2 regions of the Sphingomonas sp. M1A8_2b genome follow, and region 1 is predicted to be linked to the other one. Evidence: predicted binding sites of a transcription regulator. Region 1 holds the regulator's gene; the other holds the start of a gene.
What was found. The regulator LexA, encoded in region 1, represses DNA repair genes until DNA is damaged. The targets are predictions, from matches to a motif close to GTTCCNCNCTTGTTCT.

Region 1 (7,421 bases):
GCGATCCCGCTGACGACGTTCGTCGTCATGCCGCTGGAGGCTCTGGCGTTGCTGCTGGACGTGGGGGGCCTCGGTGCACCCCTCTGGTGGCTGGTCCAGCGATCGCTCGAAGCGCTGCTCTGGCTTGCGCACACCGTGGCGGGCGCGCCCGGATCGGTGCGGTCGCTGCCGGCGATGCCGACCGCGGCATTCGCGCTGATGGCGATCGGGGGGATCTGGATCGCGTTGTGGCGGACCAGGTTGCGGCGGATGGGCGTGGTGCCGCTGATGATCGGGGCAGCGTGGGCGCTGACCACACCGCCGCCGGATATTTTGGTGACGGGCGATGGCCGGCATGTCGCGGTCCGGACCGCCGCGGGTCTCTCGATGCTGCGGGACCGGGCGGGGGATTATACGCGGGATACGCTTGCCGAGAATGGCGGGGTCGACGGCGAGCCGCTGCTGCTGGCCGACCAGCCCGATGCACGGTGTAGTCGTGATCTTTGCGTCACCGATATTGCCGCGCGCGGACGGATGTGGCGGATCCTCGCGACCCGCAGCGCCTATATGGTCCCGATTGCCGAGTTCGTTGAAGCCTGTCGCAGCGCCGACGTCGTCGTCAGCGAACGCGGTCTGCCGAAGCGCTGCGTACCGCGGTGGCTGAAGCTCGATCGACGCGTTCTGCATCGGACGGGTGGAATCGCGCTGACCCTGGGGACCGGGACGGTCGTCACGATACTGACTGCAGGCGATCGCCATCCGTGGCGCGATCCGCCTCTGCTCAACCGCGCCGTGCATTCGTTCGCGCCACGACATGTCCGGTTCGACGACGCGGCATCGGGCCTTCGAGCCAACCGGGTTTCGCAGAGGTAGAATGGTAGTGCGAAGGCGCAATGGCGCGAAGAAGGTGTAATTCGGGAGACCCGTACGCCTTTCATGAACGATCAGCTGAGGTCGGTACTAGGACGGATAGACGCTCCCCCAAATGCGACATCTTCGCGCCTTTGCGCCTTCGCGTGATCCAAATCACCATCCAACGCGCGCGCTGTCCGGCCGATAAATTTCACGCGGAGCAGTTTCTTAGCCGACGAACCGGACCAGGTTGAATACTGTCCGGTCGTCTCTCCGCAGTCGTTTTAAACCGCAAGTTCTCCCCAATCGAAACACCTCCGCGTCTCCGCGCGAACCAATTCTTTCGACGGCGCAGAGCAGGCGGCGGCTCAGTCGTAGCGGCGGAAGATGCCGGAGAGTTTGCCCTGCACGCGGACTTGGGCGGGGGCGTAGCGTTGCGGGTCGTAGGCGCGGTTTGCCGGGTCGAGGCGGACCATCGCACCTTCGCGGCGGAAGTATTTGAGCGTGGCTTCGCTGTCCTCGATCAGCGCCACGACGATCTCGCCGTCGCGGGCGGTTTCGGTGCGGCGGATCAGCGCGTAGTCGCCATCGAGGATGCCGGCTTCGACCATCGAGTCACCGGAGACTTCGAGCGCATAGTGTTCGCCGGAACCGAGCAAAGCAGCGGGGACGGCTAGCATCGTGCTGCCTTCGAATGCTTCGATCGGGACGCCGGCGGCGATGCGGCCGTGCAGCGGGATCTCGATGACGTCGTTCGCTGGCTGCGGCGCGGCGGGCACGGGTGCCGACTTCACGTTCGATGCCTTCGAGGGCGCCTTCTTTTCCGGACGTTCGGGCATCCGCAGCACCTCGAGTGCGCGCGCGCGGTTCGGCAGGCGGCGGATGAAATTGCGCTCCTCGAGCGCGCTGATCAGACGGTGGACGCCCGACTTCGACTTGAGGTCGAGCGCGTCCTTCATCTCCTCGAACGACGGCGAGACGCCGGTATCGTTGAGTCGATCGTTGATGAAGCAGACGAGTTCGTGCTGCTTGCGCGTGAGCATGGCGGTTCTCCGTCCGGAACAGACGAGGAACTTCTATGGAACATAATTAACGCCGTCAAGCGGCCAGATCACCCAATGATAAGGATTTCCGCCGATTCGCCCGCCTTTGCCACGGGCGCGTTGCCCGCGCGGACGATCAGGCAGGTCGAGCGCGCCAGCGTGAGCAGCATCGAACTGTCCTGGATCGTCGACGCATAGGCGCGGCCGTCGCGGAGTTCGGCGCGCAGATAGTCGGTACGGGCGTTGTTGGCGGGCAGGTCTTCGCCGAGCAGAGCGTGCGTGACCTGCGGTAGCGGGTCGCGCGCACCGGCCATGTGCGCGACGACCGGCTTCACGAATAGCGTCGCGGTGACGAACGCGGAGACCGGGTTGCCGGGCAGGCCGAGCACCATCATCTCGCCGATCCGGCCGGCCATCATCGGCTTGCCGGGGCGCAGTGCGATCCGCCAGAAATCGATTCCGCCGCCGGCCGCCTCGATCGCCGGCCGGACGAGGTCGTGGTCGCCGACCGAGGCGCCGCCGGTGGTGACGAGGAGGTCGGCCGCGACGCTGGCGAAGGCGTCGCGCAGTACGTCGAGCCGGTCGGGAAGGATGCCGAGATCGATGACGTCGACGGGCAGGTCGGCGAGCATCGCGGCGAGCATGACGCCGTTCGATTCAGGCAGCGCGACGCCGTCGGCGGTCGAGCCGGGGGGGACGAGTTCGTCTCCGGTCGCGGCCACCGCGACGCGGACGCGGCGGTTGACGGTCAGGCTGCCGTGGCCACCGGTCGCGGCGACGGCGATCCGCGCCGGGGTGAGGCGATCGCCGACCGCGATCAGCCGGCTGCCGGTGGTGAAGTCGAGGCCCTTGCGGCGGGTGTTGCGGCCGAAGGTCGGCGGTCCTTCGCCGGCGAGGATCAGCGTGTCTCCGTCGCGCTCGGCTTCTTCCTGGACCATGACCGTGTCGGCACCCTCGGGCATTGCCGCGCCGGTGAAGATGCGGGTGGCTTCGGCTGGGCCGACCGTGCCGGCGAAGGGACGGCCCGCGGCGCTCTCGCCGATGACTGTCCACGGGCCGGGGAGGTCGGCGAAGCGGATCGCGTAGCCGTCCATCGCGGAAAGGTCGGCGGCCGGCTGCGTGCGGCGGGCGAGGATATCGGCTGCGGCCCAGCGGCCGGCGGCGTCGCGAAGCGGCACGGTTTCGTGGCCGACGCGCGGGGCCATGGCGAACAGGCGGGTCTGTGCGTCGGCGACGGGGAGAAGATCGGTCATGCGGGAAACCCCGGATTTGCGTGGGTTTGGCGAGTGAAGTGCAGAAAGTGCAGACGCTGGGAGCGGTGTTGCGCGCGCGGCTTTGGGCATGGGCGGAGCGGCGGGAGTTGGGGGTTGGTGGGCATGGCTGCCGCTTTGCCATGGGTTGCGCGCGTAGGACAGATCGATGTTCGGGGTGCGGCTATCGGTCGCAGTTTGGCGCGTGATATCGGGCGACGTCGGGAGTATTCACGGTCACCGACTGTGGCATTGAGAGGGCTCGACACCGTCTGCTGAAATCCCTGTCCTTGCTTATCGGCACAGGCCGCTTCTTCCCTTGCGGGGCGTTTCGGGACACGTCGGTGCGTGATACGATGCCGGGACTGCGAAGGAGGTGCCGATGCTGTTCGTGATGGCTTTGCTGCTGAGCGCGGGGCAACAGCCGCTTCCGCCAGCCAAAAGATCCCATGCCTGTGCCGGCTTGGATGACGCTCGGACCACCCCCGCCGGCCGGCTTCAGCGGCTGGACGACTTCAGGACAAGCTTGGTCGCGCGGGATCGACACCGACTGGATCGCGCGCTGCCCCGCGATGCCGACGGTGGTATCGCCCAGTGCGACGGGATCGACCGCAGCCGTGCCTCCTGTGAAGCGGCGGCCTATCTGCCCGCGCTTCGCAGTTCGGGGCTGATGGAAAAATTTGTGGCAAGCGTTTGCCGAGGGAAGTCCGCTCGAGGAGATTTCGCGTCTGATCCTGCGGTTTCGCCGCGGGTGGCGCATCGCGGTGGATCGTCTCGCTGAGACTTGTGGGGGTGGGGCTTCGCAACTGGGTCCCGGAATCTTCTCGGGGCGTATCGTCTTTGACCCTGGGCTCCCGCTTGCGCGGGAGAACGGCGAACTGAGGAGCAGCTCGGTTCTGTAAGTGATCGGAGGTCGTTTGGATCTTTTTCGGATGTCCGCCCTGTGGAGGCTGCAACGCGGATTTTTCAGGGTCGCGACTCTATCGTCAAGCTAGTCTGGGTTCCCGCCTCCGCGGGAATGACGGTTGGGAGAGCGGATTGAGACGTCTGAGCCGGCCCGGCTCCTACGCTATGCCGGCAGTGCACCTCTCCGGCCTTCGTCGGGGTGGCGTTCGATGCCGGGGGGATGGCGAGACCGCCTTGGCTGACGGTCGCTGGCAGACGCCTTTATTCCCAGCCAGCGCCTGTTCATCGTCGCGGGCGCTTTATTGCCGATTAAAGGGCACCATATCAACGTGATGATCGCTATCCAGCCGCCGAAGAAAGACCGGATCGCCGCCGTGATCGGCGCGGTTCTGGTTCCAGGGTTGCTCGGGTATGCGCTGATCTATGGGTTGGCGGTGCCGATGCCGGCAGCCGTTGGCGAGGCGTTGAAGGTGTTCGGAGTGGCGCCGCCTCCCCCTCCACCGCCGGTCGAGAAGGTGAAACCGAGGCCTTCGCCCAGTCGCAAGCCGCAGGGGGCCGCGTCGCCGCCGAACCTGAAGTCGAAGGCTACGGAGGTGGTCGCGCCGCCGCCGGTGGTGCCGATCGTCGTGCCGCCGCCGGTGATCGTTGCGGAGAAGGCGGGAGTTGGCGCGCAGGCGACTGCCGGGGCTTCCGACGTGCGCGGGCCGGGGAGCGGGAGTGGGGGGATCGGCAATGGCACCGGGAGTGGCGGATATGGCGACGGCGATGGCGGCGGGGGTGAGGAGACGCCGCCGCGGTGGCGTAAGGGGCGGTTGAAGGATTCGGACTATCCCAGCGAGGCGCCGGAGACGGGGATCCGCGGGATCGTCTCGGTACGCTACACCGTCGAGGTGAGCGGCCGGGTGTCGCATTGCCGGGTGACGCGGTCGAGCGGGAGCGGCGTGCTGGACAGCCTGACGTGCCGGTTGATCGAGCAGCGGTTTCGGTATGATCCGTCGCTCGATGCGGCGGGACGGCCGGTGGAGTCGACGATCGTGGAGAATCACGACTGGACGATCGACGACTCGGATTTCGGGGATCGGCGGTAGGTTCGGCTAGCGGTGCGTTGATCGGCCTGCCCTCACCCTCGCCGCCTTTGGCGTCTTTCCCTCTCCCCTTTGGGTAGAGGGTTTCAGGCGGTCCAGTTTCCGGATTTGCCGCCTGACTTGGCCAGGACGCGGATGTCCGAGAGGACCATCGTCTTGTCGATCGCCTTGGCCATGTCGTAGATCGTCAGGAGCGTTACGGTGGCCGCCGTCAGCGCCTCCATCTCGACGCCGGTCTTGCCTTCGGTCGAGGCGGTGGCGGTGGCGGTCACGCCGGTTTCGTCGACGACCAGGTCGATCTCGACCTTGGTCAGCGGCAGCGGGTGGCAGAGCGGGATCAGGTCGCTGGTGCGCTTGGCGGCCATGATGCCCGCGACGCGCGCGACGGCCAGGACGTCGCCTTTTTTCGCGGTGCCGGCGCCGATCGCCGCTGCGGCCTCGCGGGACATGGTGATGCGACCCGTGGCGACGGCTTCGCGGGCGGTGACCGCCTTGCCGCCGACGTCGACCATTCTTGCCGCGCCGGCTTCGTCGATGTGCGTGAGGCCCGTCACCCGACCAGCACGCGCGTGGCGGCTTCGACGTCGTCCTGGCGCATCAGCGCCTCGCCGATCAGGAAGCAGCGGATGTCGTGCTCGGCCATCGCGTCGAGCTCGGCGCGCGTGGTGAGCCCGCTTTCGGCGACGAAGGTGCAATCCTTCGGCGCGCGGCTGACCAGTTCGTAGGTGCGGTTGAAGTCGACGGTGAAGTCGCGCAGGTCGCGGTTGTTGACGCCGATCAGCCGCGACTTGAGCTTCAGCGCGCGCTCCATCTCGTGTGCGTCGTGGACCTCGACCAGCACGTCCATCCCGCAGTCGAGCGCGGACGCCTCGATCTCGGCCATCTGCACGTCGTCGAGCGCGGCGACGATGATCAGGATGCAGTCCGCGCCGATCGCTCTGGCCTCGGTCGACTGCCACGGGTCGACCATGAAGTCTTTCCGCAGCACGGGGATCGATACGGCGTCGCGGGCGGCGGCGAGATACTGGTCGGCGCCCTGGAACCACTTTTCGTCGGTGAGGACCGACAGGCACGCGGCGCCGCCGGCTTCGTAGGCGCGAGCGTGCGCGGGCGGATCGAAGTCGGCGCGGATCAGGCCCTTCGACGGGCTCGCCTTCTTGATCTCGGCGACCAGCGCATAGCCTTGCTTGGCGTCGAGCGCGGCGCGGAAGCCGCGCGGTTTCGACATGCGGGCGATCCCGGCGTCGATATCGGCAAGCGACGTCGTTGCTTTGCGGGCGGCGACTTCGGCGCGCTTGGTCTCGAGGATACGGTCGAGCATGGTCATGTCAGTAGGCGATCCAGCAGGCGAGCAGCGCATCGGCGCTGCCGGTGTCGAGGGCGGCCGCAGCTTTGGCGACGCCTTCGACAAGAGTGGGGACGGTGCCGGCGACCATCAAGGCGGCGGCGGCGTTGAGCAATACGGCGTCGCGGTAGGCGCCGGTCTCGCCCTTGAGCAGGCGGCGGAGCGCGTCGGCGTTATGGGCTGCGTCACCGCCGCGGATATCGGTGATGGCGTGGCGGGTGAGGCCGGCGTCTTCGGGCGTTACGCGGGCCGGGAGCGCGACGCTGCCGACCGAGGCGACGATGCTGGGACCGGCGCCCGACAGTTCGTCGAGGCCTTCTTCGCCAGACACGACGAGTGCGGCCTCGGTGCCGAGCTGTTCGAGCGCGTCGGCGTAGAGCGCGACGTAATCGGGGCGGGCGATGCCGATCAACTGGCGGGTGGTGCCGGCCGGGTTGGCGAGCGGGCCCATCAGGTTGAAGATCGTGCGCTTTCCGATGCGCTGGCGGATCGGGGTGATGCGCTTCATCGCCGGGTGGTGATTGGCGGCGAACAGGAAGGCGATGCCGATCTCGTTGAGGCTTGCTTCCGCAGTGGCGCCGGCGCGGTCCATGTCGAGGCCGAGGACTTCCAGCGTGTCGGCGGCGCCGGCCTTGCTGGAGGCGGCGCGGTTGCCGTGCTTGGCGACGGGGACTCCGGTTGCCGCGACGACGAGCGCGACGGCGGTCGAGACGTTCAAGGTGTGGTGACCATCGCCGCCGGTGCCGCAGACGTCGATCGCGCCGGCGGGGGCGGCGATTGGGATCATGCGCTGGCGAAGTGCGCGCGCGGCTTCGGCGATCTCGATGCTGGTTTCGCCGCGAGTCGCGAGATCTGTGAGGAAGGTGGCGATCGCGTCGTCGCTCGCGCGCGCGTCGAGGATGTCAGCGAAGGCTTCGCGGGCGGATTCGCGCGAGAGGGGGGAGGACGGGTCTGGAAGGAG
Region 2 (7,421 bases), on a different contig from region 1:
TGTCGCGCGAATAATACCGCGAGAGGGCGCAACACGATGCACGTCGATACCAAATCCACCGCCTCAGCCGGCGGCGATGCCAGCCACGGCTACGATGCGCCCGACCTGCGCGTTTTCGTGTTCGCGCTGTTCTTCATCTTCGGCGGCATCACCTCGCTGAACGACATCATCATCCCCAAGATGAAGGAGCTGTTCACGCTCGACCACGCGACCGCGATGCTGGTCCAGTCGGCGTTCTTCCTCGCCTATGCGCTGTTCTCGATCCCCGCCGCCGCGATCGTCCGCAAAGCCGGCTACATGCGGACCGCGTCGATCGGGCTCGTGACGATGACCGCAGGCTGCCTGTTGTTCATCCCCGCCGCCGGGCAGGCGAGCTTCGGCATGTTCCTGTTCGCGCTGTTCGTGCTCGGCGCTGGCATCACCGTGGTGCAGGTCGTCGCCAACCCGCTGATCTCCGCGCTCGGCCATCCCAAGTCCGCGTCGAGCCGGCTGACCTTCGCGCAGGCGTTCAACTCGCTCGGTACGACCATCTTCCCGTATGTCGGCTCCGCGCTGATCCTCGGCGGGCTGGCGACCGTGGATTCTTCGACGCTCACCGGCGCCGCGCTCGACGCGTACCGCACGGAGTCGTCGCGGACGGTCGTGCACACCTATATTGGCCTCGCGATCGCGCTGTTGATCGTCGCCGCGGTCGTGTGGACCCGTCGCAACCGGCTCAACGAGGAGCAGGACCAGACCGGCAGCATCTTCCACGCGTTCACATTGCTCAAGCGTCCCCGCTTCGCGATGGGGACGGCGTGCATCTTCCTGTACGTCGGTGCCGAAGTCGCGGTCGGCTCGCTGATCGTCAATTACCTGATGCAGCCGAGCGTGATGGGCCTGAGCGACGTCGCGGCGGGCAAGCATGTGCCGTTCTACTGGGGCGGCGCGCTGGTCGGCCGGTTCATCGGCGCCTATGTGCTGAACAAGGTGTCGCCGGGCAAGGTCCTCGCCGGCGTCGCAACGGGCACGCTGGCGCTGATCCTGATCTCGGCAAATACCGAGGGCGCTTTGTCGGGCTGGGCGCTGCTGGCGATCGGCCTGATGAACGCGGTGATGTTCCCGACGATCTTCTCGCTGGCTTCCGAGGGTCTCGGCAAGCGTGCGGCGGAGGGCTCGGGCGTCATCGCCACGGCGATCGTCGGCGGTGCGATCATCCCGTATCTGACGGGGATGCTCGCGGACAAGTCGGGCAGCCTGCACTTTGCGCTGCTGCTCCCGGCGATCTGCTACGCGTTGATCCTGGCGTACGGGTTGTATGCGCGGAAGCCGGTGGCGGAGGTCGCGGCCTAACCCACTCCGTCATCCTGGGCTCGACCCAGGATCCAGAGCCACAAACGTTCGCGCTAGTGGCTCTGGATCCTGACTTTCGTCAGGATGACGATCGGGGCAGCATCGGTGCCGCCCGCCCGGTCGCGAGGTCGGCATCCGAAAACCGGATCGGCGTACGCAGCCCCGGCACCAAAGACCCATCCGGCCGCGCCACGTCGATCGCCATCCCCCGCGCGATCACCTGCGGATCGTCGAAAGCCTGGGCGACAGTATTGATCGGCCCGGCCGGAACCCCGACCGCCCCCAGCCGCGCCAGCAACTCGAGCTTAGGCACCAGAGACGTCGCCGCCTCGATCCCTGCGAACAATACGTCCTTGAACGCCAGCCTTCCGGCATTGGTCGCGAACCGCGGATCGTCGCGCATCTCGGGCAAACCCAGCGCGTCGCAGAACCGCCCGAACTGCCCGTCATTCCCGACTGCGAGGATGAACCACCCATCGGCGCACGGAAACACCGCATACGGACACACATTCATATGCGCATTCCCGACCCGCGTCGGCGACACGCCGCTCGCAAACCAGTTCATCGCCTGGTTCGCCAGCACCCCGGTCATCGTATCGAGCAACGCCATGTCGATTTGCTGACCCCGGCCGGTGCGCTCACGCATCGCCAGCGCCGCCTGGATCGCGATCACCGAATACAGCCCGGTCATGATGTCCGCGAAGGCAACGCCGATCTTCAGCGGCGCGCCATCCGGCTCGCCGGTCAGGTCCATGATTCCGCTCATCCCCTGGACGATGAAGTCGTAGCCCGCGCGAGGAGCGTAGGGCCCGTCCTGCCCGAACCCGGTGATCGAGCAATAGACGAGACGCGGATTGATCGCGGCGAGCGCGGCGTAGTCGAGCCCGTATTTGGCCAGCCCGCCGACCTTGAAGTTCTCGATCACGACGTCCGCGTCGGCGATCAGGTCGCGGACGACGGCTTGTCCTTCCGGCGTGGTAAAGTCGGCAACGACCGATCGCTTTCCTCGGTTGGCAGCATGAAAATACGCGGCGTCACGCGTGCCGTCGGGGTTGTCGATGAACGGCGGGCCCCAGGTGCGCGTATCGTCGCCAGCCGGGCTCTCGATCTTGACCACGTCGGCACCGAGATCGGCGAGAACCTGCCCGGCCCACGGCCCTGCAAGAATCCGCGCGAGTTCGACCACCTTCAAGCCGGCGAGGGGGGAGGGTTTGCTTTCCACGTTAGAACACCACCCCGGCGAAGGCCGGGGCCCAATTGGAAAGGTCGGAGGCACAACGCGCAGCGTCAGCCAATACGCTTTCCCCAATTGGGCCCCGGCCTTCGCCGGGGTGGTAGGACGTGGGGGTTGAACTCAAAACGCAGCGATACCCGTGATCGCGCGCCCGAGAATCAACGCATGTACGTCATGTGCGCCCTCGTACGTGTTGACCGTCTCCAGATTCATCAGGTGGCGCATCACCTGATACTCCCCCGAAATGCCGTTACCGCCGTGCATGTCGCGAGACATCCGCGCGATATCGAGCGCCTTGCCGACGTTGTTCCGCTTCACGATCGAGACCATCTCCGGCGCGAACCGCCCCTCGTCCATCAACCGCCCGACGCGCAGCGACGCCTGCAACCCGAGCGCGATCTCGGTCTCCATATCCGCCAGCTTCTTCTGGAAAAGCTGCCGCCCCGCCAAAGGCGTCCCGAACTGGTTCCGGTCCAGCCCATATTGCCGCGCCGCGTGGAAACAGAATTCCGCCGCGCCCAGCGCTCCCCAGGAAATCCCGTACCGCGCGCGATTGAGGCAGCCGAACGGCCCCTTCAGCCCCTGCACGTCGGGGAGCAGCGCGTCGTCACCGACCTCGACCTCGTCCATCATCACCATGCCCGTGATCGACGCGCGGAGCGACAGCTTGCCCTCGATCTTCGGCGTCTCCAGCCCCTTCATCCCGCGCTCGAGGATGAAGCCGCGGATGCCGCCGCCATGCTCGTCGGACTTCGCCCAGATCACGAACACGTCGGCGATCGGCGAGTTCGAAATCCACGTCTTCGCGCCCGAGATCACATAGCCGTTGGCCGTCTTTTTCGCCCGCGTCGTCATCCCGCCAGGATCCGACCCCGCATCCGGTTCGGTCAGCCCGAAACAGCCGATCCATTCGCCGGTCGCGAGCTTGGGCAGGTATTTCCGCTTCTGCTCCTCGGACCCGAACGCATTGATCGGGTACATCACGAGGCTCGACTGCACCGACATCATCGAGCGATAGCCTGAGTCGATCCGCTCCACCTCGCGCGCGACCAGCCCGTAGGCGACATAGGATGCGCCGACGCCGCCATATTCCTCGGGGATGGTCGGCCCGAGCAACCCCAGCGCGCCCATCTCGCGGAAAATCGCGGGATCGGTATGCTCGTGCTGGAACGCGTCGATGATCCGCGGCGCGAGCTTGTCGTCGGCATAGGCCTTCGCGCTGTCGCGGATCATGCGTTCGTCTTCGCTCAACTGGTCATCGAGCAAAAACGGATCCGCCCAGTCGAACTTGCCCATCCCGGCCATCGTCATCTCCTTCGTTGACCGCCGACTTCGTGGTTCGGCCAGCGAAAGTCCAGCCCTCTCGAACGGTTTACGCGTCGATCAGCGTCAGCACCGCGATCGTCACATGCTCGCGGCCGCCGATCGTCTCGATGCTGTCGACCACGAGATCCGCGACGAGATACCCGCGTATCGCGAACGTCGCGTCGGGCAGGCCGTCGATCCACTCTCGAAGACCGGGTACGGGGTCGGTGGCGATCGTCAGGCGGTGCTGCGTGCCGACGAACGTCGCGCTGGCCCAGGGCGTGCACGCGATCGACTCGACGTGCATCGTCACGCTCGCCGGCCTAGCCTGGCCCCGCAGCGCGCGGATCAGCAGCGTGCCGGCATCGGGGCCGCGCAGCGCGTCCATCTTCACGACCCGTCCGCCGCGATGAACGACTCGATCCGCGCCACCATCGGTTCGCGCGGCTGGCGGCCGCGGCGCAGGTCGTGGACCAGCCGCGGATCGCCGACCGCCAGCCGCCCGAACTTGCTCGTCGGCATGCCGGTCTGCCGCAGATATCGATCGATCTTCATGAGAACGGACATGGTCGCTCCTTTCGCGTTCCGGCCCGGGTCCCGACCCAAGTCCGTGGTCTGTGTTCCTGATCTGTTCCGGCAAATCCTACTTGTCTAGGAAATTTCCTACGCTACGGTCGGGCGATGGCGAAAATCGCATCCGATCCCGATCCGAGGGCCGCGCTGGCGACGCTGGCGGCGGCGCGTGGCGACAGTCTGGCGGCGCTGTCAGCGATGCTCGGGCGCAACCCGGCCTATCTCCAGCAATATGTCCGTCGCGGATCGCCCAGGCTTTTGGGGGAGCGCGACCGGCGGTTGCTGTCCGAGTATCTCGGGGTAAGCGAAGCCGTGCTCGGCGCGCCGCCGGAGCGCGCGGCGGGGTTCCGCGTTCCGAAGCTAGACGTCGTGGCCTCGGCGGGGCCCGGCGCGCTGGTCGACGGCGAGATCGCGCTTGGCACCGACACGCTTGATCCCGGCCTCGCGCGCCGGCTGGGGCTGAAGGAGGGGCAGGCGGCGATCATCCGCGTCCGCGGTACGTCGATGGAGCCGGGGCTGTTCGACGGCGATCACATCGTGATCGACACCGCGAACCGGACGCCGCGCGCGCGGGGCGGCGTCTACGTGATCCGGATCGACGACGCGGTGATGGTGAAGCGCGTAACGCTGGCCGGCGGGACGCTGGTGGCGACGAGCGACAATCCGGGGGCAGGGCCGATCCCGGACGGACCGATCGCAGTGATCGGCCGCGTCGTCTGGCAGATGCGCGAGCCGCGATAGGGAAGTGCCAAGTAATCCAGTCGTTGGCGCGTTCGCCTGACCCCATCAACTCCGACCCAAGCCGGTCGCGCTGGATGCGCCTACACCAGACCCCATACCTCGTCGTCATCCCCGCGGAGGCGGGGACCCATATGCTCAAAGGTTATCGAATAGATTGCGAGGTTTGCCCATATGGGTTCCCGCCTCCGCAAGAATGACTGCTCGATGCTTGCGGAACCCTATCGCCGGTCCCGCAGCCACACCAACACCGCCGCCACGACCCCGACCCCGGTCCCGATCAGGAACCCCGGCGTCGCCTGACCGATCGCAAAGCCGACCCCCGCGCCGCCCAGCATGCCCAGCGCGACGAGGAACCCACCCGCGGCGCTCGGGTCTTTGTGCGGGGGGACGGTATCGCGGGAGGTGGGATCGGCCATCGTGCTGTCCTGCCACGCGACGCGGCGCGATGCCACCCTAGCTGGTTGCCGCGACGCCCGGACGAAACGTGGCGCAAATGCGGCGTTAGATACTGTTCCGCAACGACAAGCCCGGCTAGGAGCCGGTGATGCTGTCCCGCGTCGGGCGAGCCGGGCCGGCCGCCGCCTTTTTCGTTCTGACGATCTCGGGTGCCACGGCCCAAAGCGCACCCGCGCCCGGATCTGCGCCCGCACCCTCGGCCACTGGGCAAGCAAAGGCGCCCGCATCGTCCAACCCCGCGCCCGATACGCCGATGTCGCTCGACCCCAATTCGCCGCTCGCCGCGCTCCCGGATATCGGTGTCGGCTGGCCCGATCTCGCGGCGACACCCGACGATCCCGCGACCACGATCGCGGTCACCGACGCCAATGCGGAGACGCGCTACACGTGGCGGATCGACGGAATCGACGCGATCGACACGACGCTGTTGCGGCAACGGTTCGCTCAGCTCTCGACGCTCGACGCGAACGACGGGCAGCCCGCCAACGCCGCGCAACTCGATCGCCGCGCGCGCGAGGATGCCGACCTGCTCAACAGCCTGCTCCGCGCGGAAGGCTATTACGATGCCAACGTCGTCACCCGCATCGAGCCCGGCGCAAAGCCGATGGTCGTGCTGTCGGCGACCCCCGGCACGCTCTACAAGTTCAAGGGCGTGACGATCGACGGCATCGCTGCGGCCGGCGGCAAGGCGCCGGGGCTGACGACCGCATTCGGCGTGAAGCCCGATGACCCCGTCAATTCGGATGCGATCGTCGCGGGGCAGGCCAAGCTGACGACGCAGATCGGCCGCGAAGGCTTCCCGTTCGCCAAGGTCGGCGATCCGGCGATCGTCGTCGACCACGCCACCCGCACCGCGACGCTCGATCTGTCGGTGCAGCCCGGCGGCGCGCGCAAGTTCGGCAACATCGTCGCGCTGCCTGGCAACCGCGTGTTCGGCGCGGATCATGTCGCCGACATCGCGCGCTTCTCGCCCGGCGATCCCTATGACGCAGCCGAGCTCGACGATCTGCGCCGCGCGTTGATCCAGACCAGCCTCGTCTCCGCGGTCGACCTCAAGCCGGTGCAGGGGGCGACGCCCGATACCGTCGACGTCGCGGTGAAGCTCGACCCGGCACCGCCGCGCACCGTTGCGGGCGAGCTCGGCTACGGCACGGGCGAAGGCGCGCGCGCGGAACTCAGCTGGACTCACCGCAACCTGTTCCCACCCGAGGGCGCGCTGACGGTACGCGGTGTGCTCGGCACGCAGGAACAGCTCGGCTCGATCGTCTTCCGACGCAACAATTTCGAGGGCCGCGACCGGGTGCTGACGTTCCAGGCGTCGGGCGTCCACACCAACCGCGACGCGTACGACGCGAAGACCTTCACGCTCGCGGGCAGCCTCGAGCGGCAGACCAACATCTTCTTCCAGAAAACCTGGACCTGGTCGGTCGGTGCCGAACTGCTGGCGTCGGACGAGCGCGACGTGATCGTCTCGACCGGCGCACCGCGGCGACGGACGTTCTTCATCGGCGCGCTGCCGACGACGCTCAACTATGACGGTTCGGACGATCTGCTGAACCCGACCAAGGGGTTCCGGCTCGGCGCGCGGCTCAGTCCCGAAGTGTCGTTGCAGAATTCCGTGTTCGGCTATGCGCGCACGCAGTTCGACGGCAGCGTGTACCAGCCGATCGGCGGCAGCGTCGTGCTCGCCGCGCGTACCCGGCTCGGTACGATCGTCGGCGCGCCGCGTGACGAGGTGGCCCCGTCGCGGCGCTTCTACGCCGGCGGAGGCGCGTCGGTG

Region 2: the regulator LexA is predicted to act here: its motif matches at 4,491-4,506, upstream of ACLBWL_RS14740 (S24 family peptidase).

What each region holds. Positions count from the first base shown of each region.
Region 1 covers NZ_JBKFAH010000002.1:390,258-397,678, forward strand. Annotated here, with positions in the region: gene ACLBWL_RS10210 (ComEC/Rec2 family competence protein) at 1-852, shown strand, start outside; gene lexA (transcriptional repressor LexA) at 1,200-1,874, opposite strand; gene ACLBWL_RS10220 (molybdopterin molybdotransferase MoeA) at 1,943-3,127, opposite strand; gene ACLBWL_RS10225 (hypothetical protein) at 3,507-3,905, shown strand; gene ACLBWL_RS10230 (energy transducer TonB) at 4,363-5,118, shown strand; gene moaC (cyclic pyranopterin monophosphate synthase MoaC) at 5,202-5,669, opposite strand; gene trpC (indole-3-glycerol phosphate synthase TrpC) at 5,666-6,442, opposite strand; gene trpD (anthranilate phosphoribosyltransferase) at 6,444-7,421, opposite strand, start outside.
Region 2 covers NZ_JBKFAH010000003.1:504,442-511,862, forward strand. Annotated here, with positions in the region: gene ACLBWL_RS14715 (sugar MFS transporter) at 37-1,332, shown strand; gene ACLBWL_RS14720 (CaiB/BaiF CoA transferase family protein) at 1,412-2,554, opposite strand; gene ACLBWL_RS14725 (acyl-CoA dehydrogenase) at 2,687-3,871, opposite strand; gene ACLBWL_RS14730 (hypothetical protein) at 3,939-4,265, opposite strand; gene ACLBWL_RS14735 (hypothetical protein) at 4,262-4,438, opposite strand; gene ACLBWL_RS14740 (S24 family peptidase) at 4,553-5,185, shown strand; gene ACLBWL_RS14745 (hypothetical protein) at 5,404-5,637, opposite strand; gene ACLBWL_RS14750 (autotransporter assembly complex protein TamA) at 5,730-7,421, shown strand, end outside.